3 regions of the Streptomyces sp. P9-A4 genome follow, and region 2 is predicted to be linked to each of the others. Evidence: riboswitches for the same ligand, from Rfam matches in the RefSeq annotation. Region 2 holds a riboswitch; each other region holds the start of a gene.

Region 1 (3,263 bases), 2.5 Mb from region 2:
GGGAGTGTCACCGGGCCCGGACCGCCGGGGCTCAGGCCTCCGTGAGCAGGCGCTCCCGCAGCCGCTCGCGGGTCTCCGGGGCCAGCTTCAGGCCCTCGGCGAGGTAGGCGTCCACCGAGCCCCAGGTCCCTTCGATGGTCTCGAAGGCGCCCCGCAGATACTCCACCCGCGCGTCGAACAGCGGGCTCAGCAGCTCCATCACCTCGGGCGACATGGCGTCGGAGGCGGTGGAGCTGCGACGCACCTTGTAGCGGCGGTGCGGGTCGTTCGACTTCACGTAGTCGGCCTCGATGGCATCCCGCTCGACCCCGAGGGCGAGCAGGGTGATCGCGATCGAGAGCCCGGCGCGGTCCTTGCCGGCCGCGCAGTGCATCAGGACGGGGACGCTGTCCTCCGCGAGCGCGTGCAGGACACGGCTGTGCTCGGCGGTCCGCTCGACCACCATCTTCCGGTACGAGTCGGACATCCGGCCGGCGGCCTTGCCGTCGCCGAGGATCTCCCGCAGCTGGACGAGGTCCCCGTCCTGGACGAGCTTCCAGAACTCCTTGCCGTCGGCCGGGTCGTTGAGCGGTATGTTCACGTTCCGCGTGCCGGGCAGCTCGACGTCGGGCCCCTCGAGCTTACGGTCGGCCAGGTTCCGGAAGTCGAAGACCGTGTGCAGCCCCAGCGAGGCGAGGAAGGCCGCGTCCTCCTCGGTCGCGTGGGCGAGGTGGCCGCTGCGGAACAGGCGGCCGGGGCGCACCGCGCGCCCGTCCGTCGTCGGCAGACCCCCCACGTCCCGGAAGTTGCGGACCTCGGCCAGCTCGGGCTCGTTCGCGTCGGCGGGCGGGACCTGCGGCAGCTGCTGCGTCACGGCTGCTCCTGTTCTCTCGATCGATTCCTGGGGCAATCATCTCGGGTGCCGGCGGGGGAGCACACCCCCTCGCTCTGGAATGGGCGATCTGTCCGTATTGAGGAGTTCGCCATAACCCGCCCGGGTTGCAGGGGAGATGGGGATCGCTGCGTGAGCAGCGTCATAACCGTGACGGACCGTGCCTGATCGTCTTTTCCAAATGCCCCCCGGGAAAAGGAGATCGAGGGACCGTCATCAACGGAGGGTGACCGGAATTCCGGCCGGATATCGCGGAATCCCGGAGCAATTGAAAACCCCGGCTTGTTCACGCCGACCCCACTCGTCTAGCGTCGCGCTCAATCCGGACGGACCGCCGAATCCTGCCACCGACCGGAATCCGCACTCACCCGTACAAGGCAGGAGCGGGGGACCCAGGTAAGTCGCCGATCCCTCCAAGAAGGACGGCTCGGGGTGAAGCCGCGTGAGAACGCGGCCGGACATCTCCAGTCCGAACCCGACAGCTCACCTCGCAGGCGCCGGAGAGGAATTCGCCATGCCCGCAAAGGGTAAGCACCGCCGCACCATGCCCAACCGCCTGGCCCGTGGCATCGCCGCCGCCGGCACCGGAGGCGCCGTCGTCGCCCTCCCGCTTCTCGGAGCCACCGGCGCCCACGCCGCCGAGCAGGCCGCCCCGGCCGCCGCCCCCGCCGCCGCCCAGGTGAAGGCCGCCGCCGCCCCGGCCGCGCCCACCGCCGCGAAGGCCGCGCCGAAGACGTACGCCGTCGTCCGCGGCGACTACCTCTCGAAGATCGCCGCCGAGCACCACCTCACCGGCGGCTGGCAGAAGCTGTACGAGGACAACCGACAGGTCGTCGGCGAGAACCCCTCGCTCATCATGCCCGGCATGAAGCTCACCCTCGGCGCCAAGAGCACGGCCCCGGCCGCCGCCCCGAAGAGCACCGCCAAGGCCGCCCCGAAGGCCGAGCGCAAGGACTCCGCGAAGAGCTCCGGCGACACCACGCGCGCCTCCCGCGGCTCCGAGCGCGCGGCAGCCCCGGCCGCCGTCACCTCGGACTCCGCCACCACCTCGCGGTCCTCCGGCTCCTCGGCCTCCGCGTCCGGCTGGGTCACGCCCGTCAGCGGCGGCGGCTTCTCCACCCCGTACCACGCCTCCGGCTCCATGTGGTCCTCCGGCTATCACACCGGTGTCGACTTCATCGCCTCCTCCGGCACCACCGTCCGCGCCGTCGGCGCCGGCACGGTCGTCTCGGCCGGCTGGAGCGGCGCGTACGGCAACGAGGTCGTCATCCAGCACGCCGACGGCAACTACTCGCAGTACGCCCACCTCTCCTCCCTCTCCGTCTCAGCCGGCCAGTCCGTCAGCGGCGGCCAGCAGATCGGCCTCTCCGGCTCCACCGGCAACTCCACCGGGCCCCACCTGCACTTCGAGATCCGCACCTCGCCGAGCTACGGCTCCGACGTGGACCCGCTGGCCTACCTCCGCCAGCACGGCGTCTCCGTCTGACGCCCACGGAATCTCCGGCGGCCCGGCACGTGTGTGCCGGGCCGTCGGTGTATTCCGGCTTGGCGAATTCTTTATCGGTGGCATATGTCACCCTGAGTCAACCCCTCCTTACGGTCGCGTAGGTCACATCCGAAAGGGAAGGATGTGCTCCCGTGGCAGACGATTCGAGATCAACAGACAAGAACGCATTCGGGTCGTACGCGGCGATCGGTGACAGCTTCACCGAGGGCGTCGGAGACCCCGGACCCGACGGGACCTACGTCGGCTGGGCGGACCGCTTCGCGGTGCTGCTCGCCGACCAGCTGCCGGAGCACGACGCCTTCCGCTACGCCAACCTGGCCGTACGTGGGCGCCTCCTCGATCAGATCGTGGCGGAACAGGTCCCCAGGGCGAAGGAACTCGCCCCCGATCTGGTCACCTTCTGCGCCGGCGGAAACGACATCATCCGCCCCGGCACGGACCCCGACGACGTCGCCGAGCGCTTCGAGCGCGCCGTCGCCGAACTGACCTCCGCCGTCGGCACCGTCATGGTGACCACCGGCTTCGACACCCGCGACGTGATCCTCCTCAAGCACCTGCGCGGCAAGATCGCCACCTACAACGGGCACGTCCGGGCCATCGCCGACCGCTACGGGTGCCCCGTCCTCGACCTGTGGTCGCTGAAGTCCGTCCAGGACCGGCGCGCCTGGGACGACGACCGGCTGCATCTCTCGCCCGACGGCCACACCCGGGTCGCGCTGCGCGCCGCCCAGGTCCTCGACATGCCGGTCCCCGCCGACCCGGACCAGGCGTGGCCGCCGGTTCCCCCGCGCGGCACGCTCGAAGTGCGCCGCGACGACATCCACTGGGCGAAGGAGTACCTCGTGCCGTGGATCGGGCGCCGCCTGCGCGGCGAGAGCTCCGGCG
Region 2 (3,263 bases):
GGGCGCTGGGTGGCCACCCACTACGGGCTCTACAACACGGTGTGCGGGATCGGGATCACTCTCGGGAACCTGGGCACGGGCGCGCTGCTCGACGTGACCGGGTGGTCGGCGCTGCCGTGGCTCGCGCTGTGCGCGGTGGGCCTGGGGTGCGCGGGGGCGATGGCGCTGCTCGCCCGGGGCGGGCGCCTGGCGGAGGAACCCGCCCCGGCGGACTGAGCAGCGGGGCCGAGGGTCTGAGCGTCCACCCCGCCCGCCCGCCGCCCCGTCCGTACGCCAGTCGGCCCCGTGGAAGTCGCCGCCCTCCGGGGCGGCGGCCACCCTGGGAGGGCGCGGTGCGGACCGCGGCCGGGTACGGACCGGGCAGGAGACCACAGGTGGGGCACCCCCTAGGAGCGGCGGGCGGCAGGCGGCGGGGCGGCGAGGGCCGTCCCGAGTACGGCGGTGCCCGGCGGTTCATCCGCGCGCTGCCCCCGCTGCTCATCGTGGGCGGTGTCGTGTTCGACGTGGCGACGCCGGATCCGTACACCGCCTCGCCGATGCTCGCCGCCGCCCCGCTGATTGCCGCGCCCTTCTTCTCGATGCTCACGACGCTGCTCACCGGGATCGCCGCCGTCCTCGCCTCCGTCGGGCTGCACCTCTCCAACGGCACCGCGGACGATGTGCCGGCCCTCACCGAGACCCTGACCGTCGTCACCGTCTCCGCGCTCGCCCTCCTCATCAACCGGGTCGTGCGCCGCAGCGGCGAACGGCTCGCCTCGGCGCGGGTCATCGCCGAGGCCGCGCAGAAGGCGGTGCTGCCGACGCCCGCCGAGCGGATCGGCGGGCTGCAGTGCGCGGCGCGTTACGAGGCGGCGCACGCGGACGCGTTCATCGGCGGCGACCTGTTCGCCGTCCAGGACACCCCCTACGGGGTGCGGCTCGTCCTCGGGGACGTCAGGGGCAAGGGCATGGAGGCGGTCGAGGCGGTCGCCGTCGTCATCGGGGCGTTCCGGGAGGCGGCCGAGCAGGAACGGAACCTGGAGGGCGTGGCGCAGCGCCTCGAACGGGCGCTGACCCGGGAGGGCACCCGCAGGGACGGGCTCGACGCCTTCGAGGGGTTCACCACCGCCGTCCTCGCCGAGATCCCGCGCGGTGACGGCAGCGGCACCTTCGGCGGTTTCGTACGGGTGGTCAACCGCGGCCACCCGCCCCCGCTGATGCTGTACGGCGACGGGCGGCTCGACTCGCTGGAGCCGGGCGAGCCCGCGCTGCCGCTGGGCATGGGCGATCTCGCGGGGTGGCCGGACCGGGCCGAGGCGCGGCCGTTCCCGCCGGGCGCGACGCTGCTCTTCTACACCGACGGCCTCTCCGAGGCGCGGGACGCTGCGGGCGTCTTCTACGACCCGGTGTCGCGGCTCGCCGGCCGGATCTTCCCGGGTCCCGAGGAACTGCTCGACGCGCTCGCGGACGACGTACGGCTGCACACGGGCGGCGGGTCGACGGACGACATGGCGCTGCTCGCGGTGAGCCGTCCGTCGGAGGGGCAGCAGGGGCGGCGGCGGACGATGCCGGTGGTGCCGCCGGGCGGGCCCGGTCACCGCTCGTAGTCGCGGGGTGTCGCTGCGATAACAATTGACATAACGTCAGATCGCTCGGCTTCCGCGGCCCCTTTCTGAAGCGGGGTCAACTCGGGCCATTCTCTACCATTTCAATGAATGATCAAGAGGGACGGCTTGGAATCGGGAGCCCCTGTCTATTAACGTTCGATAACGCAGCGCGGTCGTTTCAGCCGTCGCAAGAGGCGGCACCGTGCGCGCGCGCCGAATCCTGAAGAGGAACCGGGGAACCACTACTTGGGGTGAATCGGGCCTTTCGCACCTGTGCGAGCGTGCCCGTAGGAGACCTTCCTGCTCCGAACCCGTCAGCTAACCCGGTAGGCGAGAAGGAAGGAAAGGAGCGCGCCTTCGTGGCGTCCAACACTCCCGTACCCGAAGCCCCCTTCGATGCCTTCGGTGGTGGTGCGGGTCCCGCCGCCCCGGACACCGAGTGGAACCCCACCGAGGGATCCCTCCGCGCCGGCGGCCGGCACCGGGTCGTCAAGCAGCGCTCCAACTTCGCCCGTTCCTCCACCGTCCTCGGCGTCGGTGTCATCGCCGCCGTCGGCGCCGGCGGCCTCGCCACCGCGCAGGAGAAGCCCCCGGTCGCGATCTCGCTTCCGGACCTTCCCGACCTCCCGGACCTCGGACTCCCGGACGCCCACGACCTCCCGGGCGTCGGCGACCTCCTCCCCGACGAGACCCCCGAGACGGTCAGCGCGGCCCGCGCCAACCCGAACCCGCTGACCGCCGCCACGTACACCACCCTCGACGAGCAGCAGGGCGCCGACACCCAGCAGGGTGCGGGGGCCGAGCAGCTCGACAGGACCGCGGTCGGCACCGGCGACGCGGGCGAGGCCCTGCGCGCCCGCATCCTCCAGCAGGCCGAGCAGCAGCAGGCCTCCGCCGACGCGGCCGACATGGCCGCGGCGGAGAAGGCGGCGGCCGAGAAGGCCGCGGCCGAGGCGGCGGCCAAGGCCGACGCGGCGGAGAAGGCGGCGGCCGAGGCCAAGGCGAAGGCCGAGGCGGAAGCGAAGGCCAAGGCGGAGGCGGCGGCCAGGGCGAAGGCGGAGGCCGAGCGGCTTGCCGCGCTGGCCGCGAGCTACTCGCTGCCCGTCTCCTCCTACACCCTCACCGCCACGTACATGCAGTCCGGCTCGATGTGGTCCTCCGGCCACCACACCGGCCTCGACTTCGCCGCTCCCACCGGCACCCCGCTCAAGGCGGTGCACGGCGCGACCGTGAAGTCCGCGGGCTGGTCCGGCTCGTACGGCTACCGGATCGTCCTGGAGCTGTCGGACGGCACCGAGGTCTGGTACTGCCACCTCTCGTCCATGACGGTCGGCGTGGGCCAGACCGTGGGCACCGGCGAGACCATCGGCCGCGTCGGCGCCACCGGCAACGTCACCGGCGCCCACCTCCACATGGAGGTGCACACGCCCGGCGGCGACGGCATCGACCCGGCGGACTGGCTCCGCTCCAAGGGCCTCACCCTCTGAGGTCGGGGACCCCGTAGGGGCCCGGGGCGCATCCCCTACGGAATGCGCCCCGGAGCCCGTACGGAATACGCCCGGCGGCGCGGAAGGTTGACCGATCATGACCTCTCTCCGCCCGCTGGGCAGCTCCGACCTGCACGTCTTCCCCCTCGCCCTGGGCGGCAACGTCTTCGGCTGGACCGCCGACGAGGCG
Region 3 (3,263 bases), 1.8 Mb from region 2:
AGGCGATCGACGCCGCCGCCGTCCGCGCCTTCTTCGAGGCGCACGTCCGGCCCGCGACGGCCACCGCCGTGGTCGTCGGCGACCTGACCGGCGTCGACCTGGACAAGGTCCTCGCGGAGACCCTGGGCGCCTGGACCGGCGAGCCGGCCGAGCCGCTCCCGATGCCGCCGATCACCGCGGACGACACCGGACGGGTCGTCATCGTGGACCGTCCGGGCGCCGTCCAGACCCAGTTGCTGATCGGCCGCATCGGCGCCGACCGGCACGCCCGCGTCTGGCCGGCCCAGGTGCTGGGCTCGTACTGCCTCGGTGGCACCCTCACCTCGCGACTCGACCGGGTCCTGCGCGAGGAGAAGGGCTACACCTACGGCGTGCGGGCCTTCGGGCAGGTGCTCCGCTCCGACGCCGAGGGGAACGGCGCCGCGATGCTCGCCATCAGCGGTTCCATCGACACTCCCAACACCGGCCCGGCTCTCGACGACCTGTGGAAGGTGCTGCGCACCCTGGCCGCCGAGGGGCTCACGGACGCGGAGCGCGAGACGGCCGTGCAGAACCTGGTGGGCGTCGCGCCGCTCAAGTACGAGACGGCCGCCTCGGTCGCCGGGACGCTCGCCGACCAGGTCGAGCAGCACCTCCCGGACGACTACCAGGCGCAGTTGTACGCGCGCCTGGCCGAGACCGGCACGGTCGAGGCGACCGCGGCCGTGGTCAGCGCCTTCCCGGTGGACCGGCTCGTCACCGTCCTGGTGGGCGACGCGGCCCAGATCGCGGAGCCGGTGCGCGCGCTCGGCATCGGTGAAGTGACGGTCGTGACCGGCTGATTCCGGTCGCCGAACCGGCAACGGAGAACCCCGACGGGATGGTTCGTCGGGGTTCTCCGCTTTGTCCGTATTGACGGTAAGTCTCATCGTATGGCCTGTGGCATGTCTTACAAAAAGCGTGTCTGGTTGGTGATCGACAGGCGATCCGCATAGCGTCGGTGCGGCTGTTCGTCAGTTGCACGCGCCGCATCCGCGGCATCGGACAGTCATCGCCGAGTCCCCGTCAGGCGCGAGCCTGGGGAGCCGGGGACCCACACGTAGTCCCTGGGGTGAATCGGGCGCCTTCGTCTCGTACGGAGGGGCTCGTAGGAGACCTTCCTGCTCCGAACCCGTCAGCTAACCCGGTAGGCGAGAAGGAAGGAAAGGACCAGCCCCTCCATGGCGTTCACCCGTGCCACCGGGAAGCATCGTGCTCCGAGCCGGACGGCGCGCCGCACGGCGGGTATCGCCGGCGTCGCGACGCTCGCCACCACCGGCGTCATCGGAACCCTCGCCTCCCCGGCGCTCGCCGCCGACACGGACAACCGCTCCGTCGAGGACACCGGCCTCACCCGGGTCATCACCGAGGACTCCCTCGCGGACCGGCTCAACGCCCAGGCCGACGCCCAGGACCGGGAGGCCTTCGAGGCCGCCGCCAAGGCGAAGGCCCAGGCGGAGGCGAAGCGCAAGGCCGAGGCCCGCGCCAAGGAGATCCGCCAGGCCAAGGAGCGCGCCGCCCGCGAGGCCGAGCGCCGCCGTCTGGCCTCCTTCCAGCTCCCCGTCGACGGCTCGTACGTGTCCACCGGCTACAAGACCGGCGGCTCGCTCTGGTCCTCCGGCAGCCACTCCGGCATCGACTTCCACGCCGCTTACGGCAGCAACGTCGTCTCCGTCGGCTCCGGCACCGTCGTCGAGGCCGGCTGGGGCGGCGCGTACGGCAACAACATCGTCATCCGGATGCACGACGGCACGTACACCCAGTATGGCCACCTGTCCTCCATCGACGTCCACGTCGGCCAGAGCGTCGAGCCCGGCCAGCACATAGGCGTGTCCGGCTCGACCGGCAACTCGACCGGCCCGCACCTCCACTTCGAGGCGCGCACGAGCCCCGACTACGGCTCGGACATCAACCCGCTGTCCTACCTGCGCGCCCGCGGCGTCAACGTCTGACACCGACGGCGCGCATCGCAAAAGCCCCGGCTCGTGCTGAGCCGGGGCTTTTCGTCGGTCAAGAACCCTTCACATTCCGTGCGGCCATCGGAAATACCGGCGGGCTGCAATAGAGTCGGAGACCGGGCGCGGAAAGGCGCCGATCGAATTGTCTCGCGCGACCAAGGCGGAGGTCGGACATGCGCATTCCCGCGCACTCGGTATGCACGGCGATCCGGGACGACATCGTCTCCGGCGTCTTCGAGCGGGGGAGCCGGCTGACCGAGGACCTGCTCGCCCGTCGGTACGGGGTGTCCCGCGTCCCGGTCCGTGAGGCGCTGCGCACCCTGGAGTCGGAGGGCTTCGTCGTCACCCGCCGTCACGCGGGGGCCCAGGTCGCCGAGCCCACCGAGCAGGAGGCGGCCGATCTGCTCGACATGCGGGCGCTGCTCGAACCGCTGGGGGCGGCGCGGGCGGCCCAGCGACGTACGGAGGCGCATCTCAAGGTCCTCCGCGGCCTGGTCAGGCTAGGTCAGGAGCGGGCCAGGCGCGGCCAGGGCGAGGATCTGCGCTCACTCGGCGGCTGGTTCCACGAGACGCTCGCGCAGGCCTCCGGGAGCCCCGCCCTGACGGCGCTGCTGACCCAGCTACGGCACAAGATCGCCTGGATGTACGCGGTCGAGCAGCCCGAACGACTGGTGGAGGCCTGGGCCGAGCACGGCGCGATCGTGGACGCCGTGGCGCGCGGTGACGCCGAGCGGGCGAGGGCGCTGACGGCGCTGCACGCGGAACGCTCGCGGGCGCTGCACCGGCTCAAGAGGCCGGACCGGGGTCGTGTGAGGGTTTCGCAACATGTCGTCAACACGGCGAGCGCCCGGAATTAACGAGGGCGCCGTATACAAGGAATGGGAATTCGGCGGGGTATTTCGGGGTGCCCGTAATGCCTCTTGCTGTCGTCCGTCCTTTTGTGCTGCCGGGGAACCGGGCGGCACGGGAGGGCGAAAGAGGGCGAGTGAAAGCCAGGCGGAAAGCGAAGGGCCGTGCCCGCCGGGATTCCGGCGGGCACGGCCCTTCGTCGTACGGGTGGGTCGGGTGGACCCGGATCAGACGGTCTCGGGGAGCTCGTCCAGGCCCTCCGCGACCAGCTTCGCCAGGCGGTCCAGCGCGACCTCGGCGCCGTCGGCCTCCGAAGCGAGGACGATCTCCTCGCCGCCCTGCGCGCCCAGACCGAGCACCGCGAGCATGGAGGCGGCGTTCACGGGCGTGCCGTCGGACTTGGCGATCGTCACCGGAACGCCGGAAGCCGTGGCGGCA

Evidence for each region. Region 2 has a riboswitch for cyclic di-AMP ahead of V4Y03_RS17850 (M23 family metallopeptidase). Riboswitches for the same ligand answer to the same signal wherever they lie in the genome.
Region 1: linked by a shared signal. The riboswitch ahead of V4Y03_RS29145 (M23 family metallopeptidase) and the one ahead of V4Y03_RS17850 (M23 family metallopeptidase) in region 2 are both predicted to bind cyclic di-AMP.
Region 3: linked by a shared signal. The riboswitch ahead of V4Y03_RS26005 (M23 family metallopeptidase) and the one ahead of V4Y03_RS17850 (M23 family metallopeptidase) in region 2 are both predicted to bind cyclic di-AMP.

The regions. Positions count from the first base shown of each region.
Region 1 covers NZ_JAZIFY010000001.1:6,481,792-6,485,054, forward strand. Annotated here, with positions in the region: gene V4Y03_RS29140 (tyrosine-protein phosphatase) at 32-853, opposite strand; cyclic di-AMP (ydaO/yuaA leader) riboswitch at 1,227-1,383, shown strand; gene V4Y03_RS29145 (M23 family metallopeptidase) at 1,386-2,357, shown strand; gene V4Y03_RS29150 (SGNH/GDSL hydrolase family protein) at 2,510-3,263, shown strand, end outside.
Region 2 covers NZ_JAZIFY010000001.1:3,972,231-3,975,493, forward strand. Annotated here, with positions in the region: gene V4Y03_RS17840 (MFS transporter) at 1-216, shown strand, start outside; gene V4Y03_RS17845 (PP2C family protein-serine/threonine phosphatase) at 375-1,586, shown strand; cyclic di-AMP (ydaO/yuaA leader) riboswitch at 1,788-1,934, shown strand; gene V4Y03_RS17850 (M23 family metallopeptidase) at 1,946-3,073, shown strand; gene V4Y03_RS17855 (aldo/keto reductase) at 3,171-3,263, shown strand, end outside.
Region 3 covers NZ_JAZIFY010000001.1:5,763,440-5,766,702, forward strand. Annotated here, with positions in the region: gene V4Y03_RS26000 (M16 family metallopeptidase) at 1-821, shown strand, start outside; cyclic di-AMP (ydaO/yuaA leader) riboswitch at 1,022-1,187, shown strand; gene V4Y03_RS26005 (M23 family metallopeptidase) at 1,200-1,970, shown strand; gene V4Y03_RS26010 (GntR family transcriptional regulator) at 2,150-2,833, shown strand; gene V4Y03_RS26015 (HPr family phosphocarrier protein) at 3,053-3,263, opposite strand, start outside.